4 regions of the Janthinobacterium longum genome follow, and region 1 is predicted to be linked to each of the others. Evidence: predicted binding sites of a transcription regulator. Region 1 holds the regulator's gene; each other region holds the start of a gene.
What was found. The regulator LexA, encoded in region 1, represses DNA repair genes until DNA is damaged. The targets are predictions, from matches to a motif close to ACTGTATNNNNATACAGT.

Region 1 (3,438 bases):
GCCATTCTAGGCTCCTGTATCTGTAAATGCGCTAGTCAGTGTGACTGCACTAAAATCAATGATGTGAAACACCAAACTCTTGCTGTTGCGGCTTTTTCTGGCCAGGAAACCCGTGAACTGATAGACCCCGCCCAAGCTTGCCTGGCTGAACCGGCCTGAAATTTCGCCAGCGGCCAGCGCGGCAAGTTCAAACTCGGTCAAACGGGCAATACCGGCTTCCATCTGCTGCGAACTGTGCTGCAATACTGCATTCACGATTGGCAACCCTGCCGGGGTGTAGCGCAATATTTCGCGCTCGGCAATGATGGCGGTAACTTGTAACTGGTTCAGCGCACGATCCTGGTCAATTAGGCTGCTGCGGCTGGAGCGGCTGCTGGTGCTTCGGTGCGGTGGCTTTTGGCCGCATCTTCACGTTGTACCGATTTCATCATCGGCGAAGGAGCTGTTTCAGCTTTCTTCATTTTAACGGTCAGGTGACGCAACACGGCATCATTGAATTTGAATGCTGTTTCCAACTCGACCAGGGTCTCGTTGTCGCATTCGATGTTCAGGCAGATGTAGTGTGCTTTAGGCAGTTTCTGGATCGAGTAAGCCATTTGACGGCGGCCCCAATCTTCCACGCGGTGAACCGAACCGCCGCGGGTGGTTACGCTGGCTTTGTAGCGTTCGATCATCGCGGGCACTTGCTCGCTCTGGTCCGGATGGACGATAAAGACTATTTCATAATGACGCATGCAAACTCCTTCAGGTCGGATTGATAATCGCCCACCCCGGCGTCAAGACGGGTGTGGGAAGGTCAGCCGAAGATTATAACCGCCTTTTGCAATCCGATCAACCATTGCTTGCCCTGCCGCTCGCCCGACGGCACCTGCGACAGCGTTTTTGCGCGCCATACGATTTTTTTCCATCGAAATCGGCGGAAAACACCGAAAGTCGCTTGCATAGTCGGCGATACTGTACAAAAATACAGACTGTTCATATAGACAGCATTTTACTATGCACCCACCATCCATGATCAAGCTGACAGCACGACAAGAACAAATCCTGAACCTGATCAAGGACGCGATTGAAAACACGGGTTTTCCTCCGACCCGCGCCGAAATCGCCAATGAATTGGGTTTCAAATCGGCCAATGCGGCCGAAGAGCATTTGCAGGCCCTGGCCCGCAAGGGCGCCATCGAGATTTCGCCGGGCACGTCGCGCGGCATCCGCCTGATCGGTGCGGCGGCGAGTGCTTCTGCAGCCGAGCCGGCGCTGCCGAAAGTGCCGGCCGCGCTGCTGATGTCGCTGCCGCTGATCGGCCGCGTGGCCGCCGGCTCGCCCATCCTGGCGCAGGAAAACCTGGAAGCGAGCTACAACGTCGACCCGGCCCTGTTTTCAGGCAAGCCCGACTTTTTGCTGAAAGTGCGCGGCTGGTCGATGCGCGACGCAGGCATCATGGACGGCGACCTGCTGGCCGTGAAAAAGATCGACAGCGCCAAGAACGGCCAGATCGTCGTCGCCCGCATCGGCGATGAAGTCACCGTCAAGCGCTACAAGAAGACCGGCACCCTAATCGAACTGCTGCCGGAAAACCCCGACTTCAAGGTCATTACCGTGACGCCCGAAGACGAGTTTGTCCTCGAAGGCCTGGCGGTCGGCCTGATGCGCAGCTGGCACTGAGTGAGCGCGCCCTCATAAACCTGCTGCGCAGCCCACTCTCGGGCATCCGTTGCTCGCTACGGTTTCTGAAGGCACGGTGGCATTACCATTTAACAAGAAAAACAAAGGGCCGCAACAGCATCGCTGTTACGGCCCTTTTTATTGCCGGAGAGATTACTCTTCCAGCGCGCTCTTGAAATCATCGAGCAGATCGGCTTCGTCTTCGATGCCGACCGAAACGCGGATCAGCGATTCTGCGATGCCCATGCTGGCGCGGCGCTCGGCACCCATCTCGTAGAAGATGGTATGCGCTACCGGGATGACCAGGGTGCGTGTGTCACCCAGATTGCTCGCCGGAATCGCTACCTTCAAACGGTTGAGGTAATCGAAGCAGTCGATACCGTCTTTCAATTCAAAGCTGAACAGCGAACCATAGCTGCGAAACAGCTCAGTCGCCAGCGCATGCTGCGGGTGCGAAGCCAGGCCCGGATAATGCACGGCTGCCACGCGTGGATCGGCCTGCAGCATGGTGGCCAGCGCCAGCGCGTTCGAACAGGTGCGGTCCATGCGCAAGGCCATGGTTTCGGCGCCGACAGCGATATGGTGCGCCGCTTCCGGTCCCAGCGAGGCGCCGAAGTCGCGCAGGGCCTTGGCGCGGATCTGGGCTATGCCCCACTGTTTCGGCGCTGCCTTTTTATAGTTCTCGAAAATATTCGGGTACTGCGTCCAGTCGAACACGCCCGTATCGGTCAGGCTGCCGCCCAGGGCATTGCCGTGGCCGCCGATCGACTTGGTCAACGCATTGACCACCAAGCCTGCACCGACCGATTTCGGGCGGAACAGATAAGGCGTGGTCATGGTGTTGTCGACGATATACAGGATGCCTTTGTCGCGGCACAGCGCACCGATCTTTGCCAGGTCGGCGATCTGGGTGCGCGGATTGGCGATGGTTTCAACGAACACAATGCGCGTTTGCGGCGTGATGGCGGCGGCCACGTTGGCGACATCGGTGGCGTCGACAAACGACACGGCGATGCCCTGGTTCGTCACCGTCTGCCACAGGCTGTTGGTATTGCCGAACAAAAAGGCCGACGACACAACATGGTCGCCCGCACGCAGCAGTGACTGCACCACGGCGCCGATGGCGCCCATGCCGGTAGCAAAGCACAAGGTCGCCACGCCGTCTTCCATCTGGTTGACCTTGTCTTCCAGCGCGGAGACAGTCGGATTGCCCTGTCGGCCATAGCGAAAGCCCGGCTCCTTGCCCTGGAACACCGACGCCAACTGGCGCGCGTCGCTGTAGCCAAACGCCACCGAGGTATGCATGGGCTTGTGCAGCGAGCCGTGTTCGATGCCCTTGCGGCGGTCGTTATGCAGGATGGTGGTGGTAAAGCCGTAGGTTTTTTTATCGTTCATGATCGCGGAGAAAAAAAGCCCGGCGCAGGCCGGGCTGGTTACTTATGCTTCGGTGGTCGCCAGGTTCAGGTTCAGCTGGGAACGCGGCGTATCTTCGGGCGCTGCCGCCTTGGGATTATGGCGCGCATATTCCAGGCGGTCCAGGTAGTCCTGCGATACGTCGCCGGTCACGTAGACGCCGTCGAAGCACGACGCTTCGAAGCTGGTCAGGGCCGGGTTGACGTCGGCAATCGCCTGCTTCAGGTCGTCGATATCCTGGTAGACCAGGTAATCGGCCGTGATTTCGCGGCACACTTCTTCGGTGGTGCGGCCGTAGGCGATCAGTTCGTCGCGCGTCGGCATGTCGATGCCGTACACATTCGGGTAGATCACCGGTGGCGC
Region 2 (3,438 bases), 190 kb from region 1:
AGTTGATGCGCGCACAGCCAGCCCGTCATTTGCTGCAGCAGGCGACGCGCGCCGAACAGCAGCGCGTCGGCGTTTTCCACGCGGTCGAACAATTCCAGCGCGGCGCAAAAGCTCGGTGGCGCTTGTATCCACACGAACAATTCCGTGCTGTGGCCGTGCGCATCGTCGAGCATGTCAAGCAAAGGCCGTCCGCAGCGGCGCTGCAGGCCTGGCCGCGGCAAGCGGCGCATTTGCCCCAGGCTGATGCAGCCTATGCCTTCAAACCAGTCCAGATACGCGCGTGCTGGCGGCAACAGGGCGCACGGCAAGCGATCAAGCTGGCGCACCAGGCTGGCCATGCCAAGGGCGCGCGCCGATCTTGCGCCGGCCTTTGCACGCCCTTGCGCCAGCAGCCAGGCGCCGCGCGCCGTCGGCGCGCACGACAGCACGGCCGTGTAGCCGAGTGCACGCAAGCTCGCTTCGATGTTGCGGCACAGCGCGCGCACGCCACCGAACAGGCGCAGGCTGGCGCCCGCGTCGACCAGCAAGGTCGCTTCCTCGGCGCTGGCCACCTGCGGCGAATATTGCAGCAGCGCCAGCGCCACCTCCTGCAGTGCCTGCGCTTCCAGCTCAAGCGAGCGTTGATGCACGCGCACCTGCGGCGCCAGCATCAGGGCGCCGGCGCGGCGCATGCCCGGCTTGATACCTGCCGCGCGCGCCAGCGGCGACAGGGCAATTACCTGTTCGTGCTCGAGCACGATGCACAAGGTGTCAGCCGACCAGTTCGGCAAGAACACGTCGAGCGGGAGCCGGGGCAGGCAAAGGCCGATCCAGAGGCGCATGGCGCTGCAGTAAAGAAGGAGGTTGCAAGGGCAGGAACAGCGGCGCATCGCGCTGCGGTCCCCGGCGTTTGATAAAGCCGAGCTCGATGCCGCCGGCGGCCGGCCGCACCGACAGGCGCAGCGGCGCCGGCGATGCATCTTGCGCGCCATGCAGCGGGCGCAGCATGAAAAACAGGGTGTTGCCGCCCTGCGCCGCCAAGTGCAGCCGGCGCAGGCTGTCGGCGCGTACCTGGCTTTGCCAGAACAGCAGCGCGCCGCAACTGCCGCTGCGCAAGATGTTTTCCGCCGCCCACAAGGCATCCTTGCTGCTGGCGCTGCGCAGCCACAGCAGTTGCGACGGATGCAAGCCTTGCGCGGCCAGCGCCAGCGCCTGTGGCGGATGCGGTGGCTGCAGCAGCACGATGGGCAAGCCCTGCAATTGCGCCAGCGCCGGCGCCAGCAGCCGCAATTCGCCACTGCCGGCCTGCTGTACCAGCAGGTCGACCAGGCTGCCCGTGGGCCAGCCGCCGCCCGGCAGCTGTGCCGACAAGGCGGCAAAGCCGGTGTCGATGCAGCGCGCCGCACCCTGACCCAGCTGCGAGGCGCGCCACAAGGACGGGTGCAAGGCTTCCGGCGAGGCCATCAGTTCGGAATGTTGCATGAAAGTACCCAAGGAAAATACTGTATGAATATACAGTACTATTCGCAGGCCGTTTTGGCAAGGCTTATCTGTCTGTGCATGCTCTGCAAGCCGCAGCAGGGGCCGCTTCGCGGTGCCGGAACACTGGTAGTGATCACGATTGCTGTACCATCAGTACTCTCCTTACCGGCCAGCATGGCAGCGCCGGTTTCTTATTCTTCAAGGACATCTGATTTGACCACCATACAATTGATCAGCGCCGTCATCTTTGGCCTCGCCCTCATCCATACCTTTGCCGCCAAGTCGTTTGACCTGCTGGCCGACCGCCATCCGCGCCATGCCGGCCTGTTTCATCTGCTGGGCGAGGTGGAAGTCGTGTTCGGTTTCTGGGCGTTTATCCTGATTATTGCCATGGCCTTCGTTTCCGGCGGCGACGCAGCAATCAGCTATGCCGAATCGCGCCATTACACGGAACCGCTGTTCGTCTTTGTCGTCATGGTGGTGGCCGCTTCGCACCCCGTGCTCGACGCCGTGCAGCGCCTGCTGAAAGGCGTGGCGCGCGCCATGCCACTGCGTACCGAACTGGCGCTGGCCTGGCTGGGCCTGGCGCTGGTGCCGCTGACCGGCTCCCTGATTACCGAGCCGGCTGCCATGACGCTGGCGGCGCTGATGCTGGCGCCGCAAATCTTTCGCCCAGGCATACCCGAATGGCTGAAATATGGCGCGCTGGGCGTGCTGTTCGTTAACGTTTCCATCGGCGGCACGCTGACCTCGTATGCAGCGCCGCCGGTGCTGATGGTGGCCACCACCTGGAACTGGGACAGCGCCTTTATGGCCAGCCATTTTGGCTGGAAAGCGGCAATTGCCGTGCTGGTCAACTCGACCGGCGCCTGCCTGCTGTTGCGCAAGTATTTGCACAGCAATACCTCCGACATCAAGCCGAAACCGGGCGCCGTCGAGCTTCCGAAAGTCCCACTGGCCATCAGCCTGGTCCACCTGGCCGTGCTGGCCGGCGTGGTGGCCCTGGCGCATCACCCGGTATTGTTCATGGGACTGTTTCTATTCTTTCTCGGTTTCGTGCAGGCGTATGAACGCTATCAAAGCCCCCTGATCCTGAAGGAAGGTTTGCTGGTCGGCTTTTTCCTGGCCGGGCTGGTGGTGCTCGGTGGCATGCAGCAATGGTGGTTACAGCCGATTGTGTCAAACCTGCAGCCGCTGGCCCTGTTCTTCGGCGCGCTGGGCCTGACGGCGATTACCGACAATGCCGCCCTCACCTACCTCGGTTCGCTGATCGTTGGCATCGGCGAAGAAGCCAAATACATGCTGATGGCGGGCGCGGTGGCCGGCGGCGGCCTGACGGTGATCGCCAATGCGCCGAATCCGGCCGGCGTGGCCCTGCTGCGGCGCGGCTTCGACAGTGAATCGATAGGCGCGCTGGGCCTGCTGGCCGGCGCCCTGCCGCCCACCATCGTGGCGGCGCTGGCCTTCCTGCTGCTGTAATCGCTAGCGCCGCCGCTGGTGGCGCGCAAAAAAGTCCAGCAGCAGCTTGCTGGCATCGGGCCCCGGCTTGGCATTGAACGGCAGGCTGGCGTCGCCACCACTCCAGGCGTGCTCCAGCTGCTCGATCTGCGCCACCCGCAGCAGCAACTGCCCGCCCACCTGGTAATCATGCAGGTCATAGCCATGCGCGGAACTACGGCTGCCCACAGCGCCCGGCGGCCAGCGCTCAGCTGTCACCACGGTGTCCGACGGCATGCGGTTCAGGCGTATGCTCTGGCGCACCAGCTGGGCCTGGTTAATGGGGCGCACCACATTGTCTTGCCGGCCCTGGATCAGTACAGTAGGCAGGCGCGGAAACATCGGCTGGCGCGCCAGCACTTCATCGATGGCGCTGTCGACCCGGCTGGCGGCCCCGTGCTGCATCACATGCATGGCGCCGATCAGGCTGTGGCCGGCGCCAAACATGGGCCCCGAATGCAGGCCCACGGCGGCAAACAG
Region 3 (3,438 bases), on a different contig from region 1:
GGCCCTTGAAGCGCGAAATCGCCCAGGCGCCTTGCTTGACGCCTTCTTTGCGCAGCTTGTCTTCGATGGCCACCAGTTCGCCGTCGTCAAGCGCATAGATTTTCTGTATCGGCTTCTTGCCACGCGCCGGCGCATCCACGCGGTACAGGGGAGGGCGGGCGATGCAGATATGGCCCTTCCTGATCAGCGCGGGGAAGTGCTTGAAGAATAGTGTCAGCAGCAGTACCTGGATGTGCGAGCCGTCGACGTCCGCATCGGACAGGATGCATACCTTGCCGTAACGCAGGCCGGACAGGTCGGGCGTATCGCCGGCGCTGTGCGGATCGACACCGATGGCCACCGCGATATCGTGGATCTCGTTATTGGCGAACAGGCGGTCGCGGTCGGTTTCCCACGAATTGAGGACCTTGCCGCGCAAGGGCAGGATCGCCTGGAATTCCTTGTCGCGGCCCATCTTGGCCGAACCGCCCGCCGAGTCGCCCTCGACCAGGAACAGTTCATTGCGCGTAATGTCCGACGATTCGCAGTCGGTCAACTTGCCGGGCAAGACGGCCACGCCCGACGATTTTTTCTTTTCCACTTTCTGCAGTGAACGCTGGCGCGACTGCGCCTGCTTGATCACGAGTTCGGCCAGTTTCTTGCCGTAGTCGACGTGCTGGTTGAGCCACAGTTCCAGCGGCGGCTTGGTATAGGTCGATACCAGCTTGACGGCGTCGCGCGAGTTCAGGCGTTCCTTGATCTGGCCCTGGAACTGCGGGTCCAGCACTTTGGCCGACAGCACGAACGAGGCGCGCGCAAACACGTCTTCGGGCAGCAGTTTCACGCCTTTTGGCAGCAGCGAATGCATTTCGACAAAGTTTTTCACGGCGCCGAACAGGCCTTCGCGCAAGCCCGATTCGTGCGTGCCGCCGTTCGAGGTGGGGATCAGGTTGACATAGGATTCGCGCACAATGGCGCCTTCTTCGGTCCACGCGACCACCCAGGCCGCGCCTTCGCCTTCGGCAAAGCCTTCGGACTCGCTGCTGGCGTACTGCGCGCCTTCGAACAGCGGGATCAGGGTTTCGCCATTCGATACCTGCGCCAGCGATTCGGTCAGATAGCCGCGCAGGCCTTCGGCGTACAGCCAGGTCTGTGTGTCGCCGGTTTTTGCATTGGTGAGGGTGACGGTCACGCCAGGCAGCAGCACCGCTTTTGAACGCAACAGGCGCTGCAGCTCGGGCTGCGAGATATTCGGCGAGTCAAAGTATTTGGGATTGGGCCAGGCGGTCACGCGCGTGCCCGATTTTTTGCCGTCGCGTGGCGCCGGGCGCGAGTTCAACGGCTCGATCACGTCGCCATCGGCAAACACCATATGGTGCAAGCCGTTGCCATCGCTTTCCTTGCGCCAGACGGTAATTTCCAGGCGCGACGACAGCGCATTGGTGACCGATACGCCCACGCCATGCAAGCCGCCCGAGAACGCATAGGCGCCGCCCGAACCCTTGTCGAACTTGCCGCCCGCGTGCAATCGCGTAAACACGATTTCGACGGTCGGCACGCCTTCTTCAGGATGCAGGCCGACGGGAATGCCGCGGCCATTGTCTTCGACCGTGATGCTGCCGTCGACGTTCTGCGTTACGGCGATATGCGTGCAATGGCCACCGAGCGCCTCGTCGGAGGCATTGTCGATCACTTCCTGGATGATGTGCAGCGGATTTTCAGTGCGGGTGTACATCCCCGGGCGCTGCTTGACGGGTTCCAGTCCTTTCAGGACACGGATGGATGATTCGCTGTAGTCGGATGCTGGTTTTTTAGTGGCCATACGTGTTCAAGCTAAATAAAGACAGTGGTGGGAACGCCAGACGCGCTTGCTGTGCGGCTCGGTGGCAGAGTGACAGCGGTGGCGATAACTGTACAAATATACAGTATATCGCGCCTCGCGTCACTGTGGGAGCGCATTGCGGCAGGCCGGGCGTCCTTGTGCGGACGCTCGCGCATTCTATCGTGATCGGCGCGCCATGGCGCTACTGCTTGGCAACTATGGTGCGCCTTCGAAATGACGGCTTGATGATAAAGCGCTATTTTTACAGTTTGTTTACACCGGCCGCCACAGTCTTTACGAATTTTTTAGACCCTTCTGGCTAAGCTTCCCTCTGTCAAAAACAAACCTGAATGAGGGTGAGAATGGATCTCGTATACCTGGGCCTGATGGCCGTCTTTTATGTCGTGGCAGCTGGCTTTGCCAGCGCCTGCGACAAGCTGGGGGGCGCGCAATGAACGCCTTTTATGTGCTGGGCGCCGTGGTCTCGGCCGGCCTGCTGGTGTACCTGCTGGTGGCGCTGTTGAAAGCCGAGGAGCTGTAATGACTACCCAATCGATACTGTTGCTGGTGCTGTTCCTGGCCGTGCTGCTGGCGGCCGGCTATCCACTTGGCCTGTACATGGCCAAGGTGGCTGGCGATGCCCCGATCCGTGGCTTGGGCTGGCTGCAACGCGGTGAAAATTTTCTTTACCGCCTGGCCGGCATGAAAACCGGCGCCGAGCGCGCCATGGGCTGGAAGCACTACGCCATCGCGCTGCTGGTGTTCAATACCATCGGCGCCTTTTTTGTGTATGGCCTGCAGCGCCTGCAGGGCGTGCTGCCATTCAATCCGCAGGCAATGCCAGGCGTCAGCCCCGACTCCTCGTTCAATACGGCGGTGAGCTTTGTCGCCAATACCAACTGGCAGGGCTATTCGGGCGAGCAGACCATGAGCTACCTGACGCAGATGCTGGGCCTGGCCTGCCAGAACTTCTTTTCGGCCGCCACCGGCATCGCCGTGATCTTTGCGCTGGTGCGCGGTTTTTCGGCAAAATCGAGCAAATCGATCGGCAATTTCTGGGTCGATCTGGTGCGCTCCACCCTGTACATCCTGCTGCCGCTGTCGCTGGCCTTGTCGGTGGTGTTCATGGGCGAAGGCGTGATCCAGAATTTTTCTCCGTACAAGGAAGTCACCCTGCTCGACCAGGTCAGCTATGAAACGCCGAAAGTCGACGCCGCCGGCCAGGCCGTGCTGGACGCAGCCGGCAAGCCGGTAATGGAAGCGCAAGTGGCTGCCACGCAGACCATCGCCATGGGTCCGGTCGCCTCCCAGGAAGCGATCAAGATGCTGGGCACGAATGGCGGCGGCTTTTTCAATGTCAATTCGGCCCATCCGTATGAAAATCCCACGTTCATGTCGAACTTTCTGCAGATGCTGGCGATCTTCATTATTCCCGCTGGCCTGTGCTTCACGTTTGGCCGCATGGTTGGTGATATGCGCCAGGGCTGGGCCGTGCTGGCCGCAATGACGCTGATTTTTGTGGTCATGACGGCCGGCGTATTCCAGGCCGAACAGCAGGCCAATCCGGCCTTGCAGGCGCTCGGCGTCGACCAGCAGCAAAGCACCTTGCAGGCGGGCGGCAATATGGAGGGCAAGGA
Region 4 (3,438 bases), 170 kb from region 1:
GAACGAGAAGCCGCCCGCGTCATAGCGGCTGGCGCTGACGCCCTTGCCACCGTTCAATAAATCGAGGTTGGCGATCGACGCGTTCAGGGTGTTGCTGATGTCGTAGCGCATCTTGTTGTAGCCATAGGTCTGCGAGAAATCCGCATTCCATTCGCCGATCTGGCCACGGTGGCCGATGGTGGCGTACTGGTCGTCGATCTTGCCGTTGATAAAGGGCACGAAACCGTTCGGATACATGGCGGCCGAATTGCGCGATGGAATATCGTCGCTGCCGATGCCGCCACGGCCAAACGCGGCGCTGGACGCATCGCGCGTCTGCGCGCCGGCTGTGAAATAGAGTTTACTGGTGGCGCTGGTGGCATAGTCGCCATTCACGTACAAGGTCTTGTTTTCCGATTTGGTGTCGCCGATGATGCGCATGCTGTCGGCGTCGGCGCGGTTCGAGCGGCCACGGTCCAGGTATTCGCCGGTGATCGCAATCGTGCCCTTCTCGCCCAGCGCCATGCCGCAGTAGGCCGAGGTCATGTAGTTTTTGCCGTCGCCTTCCGAATACTGGCTGTAGCCGGCTACCGCTTCGCAGCCCAGGCTTTTTTTCAGTTCGATATCGATCACGCCGGCAATCGCGTCCGAGCCGTACTGGGCGGCGGCACCGTCGCGCAGCACCTGCACGTTCTTGATCGCCAGCAGCGGAATCGCATTCATGTCGGTACCCGTATTGCCGCGGTTGCGCGCGCCGAACAGGTTGACCAGCGCCGTGGTGTGGCGGCGCTTGCCATTGACCAGCACCAGCGTCTGGTCCGAACCCAGGCCGCGCAGGGCGGCCGAGTCGATCAGGTCGGCGCCATCGGCGCCGGTCTGGCGCGTCGAATTGAACGATGGCGAAATATATTGCAGCGACTGGCCCAGGTCGAACTGGCCACCCTGCTCGGCGACCTTGGTCATCGGGATGATATCGACCGGCACCATGGTGTCGGTGGAGGAGCTGGCCGTGACGCGGCGCGAGCCGACCACGCTGACCGTTTGCACTGCGCCCGCGTCGGCTGTGCTGCCGGCGTCGCTGGTTTGCGCCATGGCGGGCGAGGCAAATACGCCGAGAGCGGCGCTGCCATACAGGCTGATGAGAACGGCTTTACGCAAGGTAGTCAGGGTCGGCACGCGGGTATCTCCAAGTGAATTTGTCATTTGATTTTAGTGCCAACTTTTAACTATCTGCCAGCAATACCGTGTTTTCTTATTGCAAATAAAGCCTGACTGTTGTTTCCTGGTACGCAGCGGTTTTGTTGCCTCTTTGTCTGCATTGCCTTGGTGCATGATGCCCCTTTCAGGTGCTGCTTTGCACCATTGTGTCCACCGTATTTCACCGCAGGCGCCGCCGGTTTTGACTTGCGTATAATTACTGTGTTTATATACAGTATTGAGGTGCATCATGGTGGCGGCAAGCTTGCCCGATTACGCAGAGTTGTTCTGCCTGACCAACTTCAGCTTCCTGCACGGCGCTTCGCATGCGCAGGAACTGGTGGCGCGCGCCATCGAACTGGGCTATAGCGCGCTGGCCATCACGGACGAGTGTTCGCTGGCCGGCGTGGTGCGCGCCCATGGCGTGGCCAAGCGGGCGGACTTCCCCTTGATTATCGGTTCGCATTTTCACCTGACACATGCCGATGGCAGCCCTGCCTGGTCGCTGCTGGCGCTGGCGAAAAACCGCGAGGGCTATGGCAATCTGTCCGAGCTGATCACCATGGCGCGCACGCGCGCGGCCAAGGGACGCTATCTGCTGACACCAGACGATTTCGCCGCACCGTCGCCCGAGTTCGCACATCTGAAAGGCTTGCCCGGTTGCCTGATGATCTTGCTGCCCGCTTATCCAGCCGATGCCACCGCCTTGCGCCAGCAGGCGGCGTGGATGCAGGCCACCTTCGCCATGGAAGGCGAAAAAGAACGCAACTGGATCGGCCTGAACCTGCTGCTGCGCGCCCAGGATGATGCGCACCGGCACGCCGTGCAGGCAGTAGCACAGGCGCAGGGCTTGCCGGTGGTGGCGGTGGGCCATGTGTGCATGCATGTGCGCTCGCGCAAACCCCTGCTCGACACCCTGTGTGCGGTGCGGGTAGGCAAGCCGGTGGCCGAGTGTGGCTATGCGCTGGCGCAAAACGCGGAGCAGCATCTGCGCACGCGGCTGCGCCTGGGCAATGTGTATCCGGTGCAGGCACTGGAAGAAACCGTGCGCATCGCGCGCGAGTGCGATTTCTCGCTTGGCAGCCTGCGTTATGAATATCCCGATGAACTGGTGCCGCCCGGTCATACGCCGGCCAGTTACTTGCGCGAAGAAACCTGGCATGGCGCGCGCGCGCGCTTTCCGCTCGGTATTGCTGCCCATGTGCAGGCGCAGATCGAGCACGAGCTGGAACTGATTGCGGACCTGGCCTACGAGCCGTATTTTTTGACCGTCTACGACATCGTGCGTTTTGCCCGGTCGCAAAATATCCTGTGCCAGGGCAGGGGTTCGGCCGCCAATTCGGCCGTTTGCTATTGCCTGCATATCACCGAGGTGGACCCGGCTCGCGGCAATTCTCTGGTCGAGCGCTTCATGTCGCGCGAGCGCAATGAGCCGCCCGATATCGACGTCGACTTCGAACACCAGCGGCGCGAAGAGGTGATTCAATATATCTACAGCAAATATGGCCGGCGCCGTGCCGCACTGGCGGCCGTGGTGATCAGTTACCGGCCGAAAAGCGCTTTGCGCGACAGCGGCCGGGCGCTGGGCGTGGACCTGGCCATCGTGGAAAAAGTGGCCAAGGCGCACCGCTGGTTCGACGGCAAGCGCGACTTGCTCAATCGCCTGGCCGAAAGCGGGCTGGACCCGGAGGCGCCGCTGTCGCGCCAGTGGGCGACGCTGGCACAGCAACTGCTGGGTTTTCCGCGCCATTTGTCGCAGCATCCGGGCGGTTTCGTGATCGCGCAAGGCAAGCTGTCGCGCCTGGTGCCGATCGAAAACGCCACCATGGAGGGTCGTAGCGTGATCGAATGGGACAAGGACGACCTGGAAGAGCTGGGCCTGATGAAAGTCGACGTGCTGGCGCTGGGCATGTTGTCGGCGCTGCGCCGGGCTTTCGAGTTGGTCAGCCTGCGCCGTGGCGAACCGTTCGTGATGCAGGATATTCCGCCCGAGGACAAGGCCACCTACGACATGATCTGCGAGGCCGACACCATCGGCGTGTTCCAGATCGAATCGCGTGCGCAGATGAGCATGCTGCCACGGCTGCGTCCGCGCATATTTTACGATCTGGTGATCGAAGTGGCGCTGGTGCGGCCCGGGCCGATTCAGGGCGGCATGGTCCATCCTTATTTGCAGCGGCGCCAGCAAAAGGAGGCGGTGGCGTATCCGAAGGGGCTGGAAAAAGCGCTGGGCCGCACCCTGGGTATTCCGATTTTCCAGGA

Region 2: the regulator LexA is predicted to act here: its motif matches at 1,481-1,498, upstream of imuA (translesion DNA synthesis-associated protein ImuA).
Region 3: the regulator LexA is predicted to act here: its motif matches at 1,889-1,906, upstream of ACQ4WM_RS13710 (DNA topoisomerase IV subunit B).
Region 4: the regulator LexA is predicted to act here: its motif matches at 1,396-1,413, upstream of ACQ4WM_RS05875 (error-prone DNA polymerase).

The regions. Positions count from the first base shown of each region.
Region 1 covers NZ_JBNYXQ010000001.1:1,129,843-1,133,280, forward strand. Annotated here, with positions in the region: gene rpsR (30S ribosomal protein S18) at 1-5, opposite strand, end outside; gene priB (primosomal replication protein N) at 7-330, opposite strand; gene rpsF (30S ribosomal protein S6) at 348-734, opposite strand; gene ACQ4WM_RS05140 (hypothetical protein) at 797-979, opposite strand; gene lexA (transcriptional repressor LexA) at 1,012-1,662, shown strand; gene ACQ4WM_RS05150 (cystathionine gamma-synthase family protein) at 1,816-3,057, opposite strand; gene purF (amidophosphoribosyltransferase) at 3,100-3,438, opposite strand, start outside.
Region 2 covers NZ_JBNYXQ010000001.1:1,323,279-1,326,716, forward strand. Annotated here, with positions in the region: gene ACQ4WM_RS05975 (Y-family DNA polymerase) at 1-821, opposite strand, end outside; gene imuA (translesion DNA synthesis-associated protein ImuA) at 751-1,461, opposite strand; gene ACQ4WM_RS05985 (putative Na+/H+ antiporter) at 1,675-2,940, shown strand; gene ACQ4WM_RS05990 (extracellular catalytic domain type 1 short-chain-length polyhydroxyalkanoate depolymerase) at 2,944-3,438, opposite strand, start outside.
Region 3 covers NZ_JBNYXQ010000004.1:212,873-216,310, forward strand. Annotated here, with positions in the region: gene ACQ4WM_RS13710 (DNA topoisomerase IV subunit B) at 1-1,801, opposite strand, end outside; gene kdpF (K(+)-transporting ATPase subunit F) at 2,253-2,342, shown strand; gene kdpA (potassium-transporting ATPase subunit KdpA) at 2,342-3,438, shown strand, end outside.
Region 4 covers NZ_JBNYXQ010000001.1:1,298,315-1,301,752, reverse strand. Annotated here, with positions in the region: gene ACQ4WM_RS05880 (TonB-dependent receptor plug domain-containing protein) at 1-1,182, opposite strand, end outside; gene ACQ4WM_RS05875 (error-prone DNA polymerase) at 1,427-3,438, shown strand, end outside.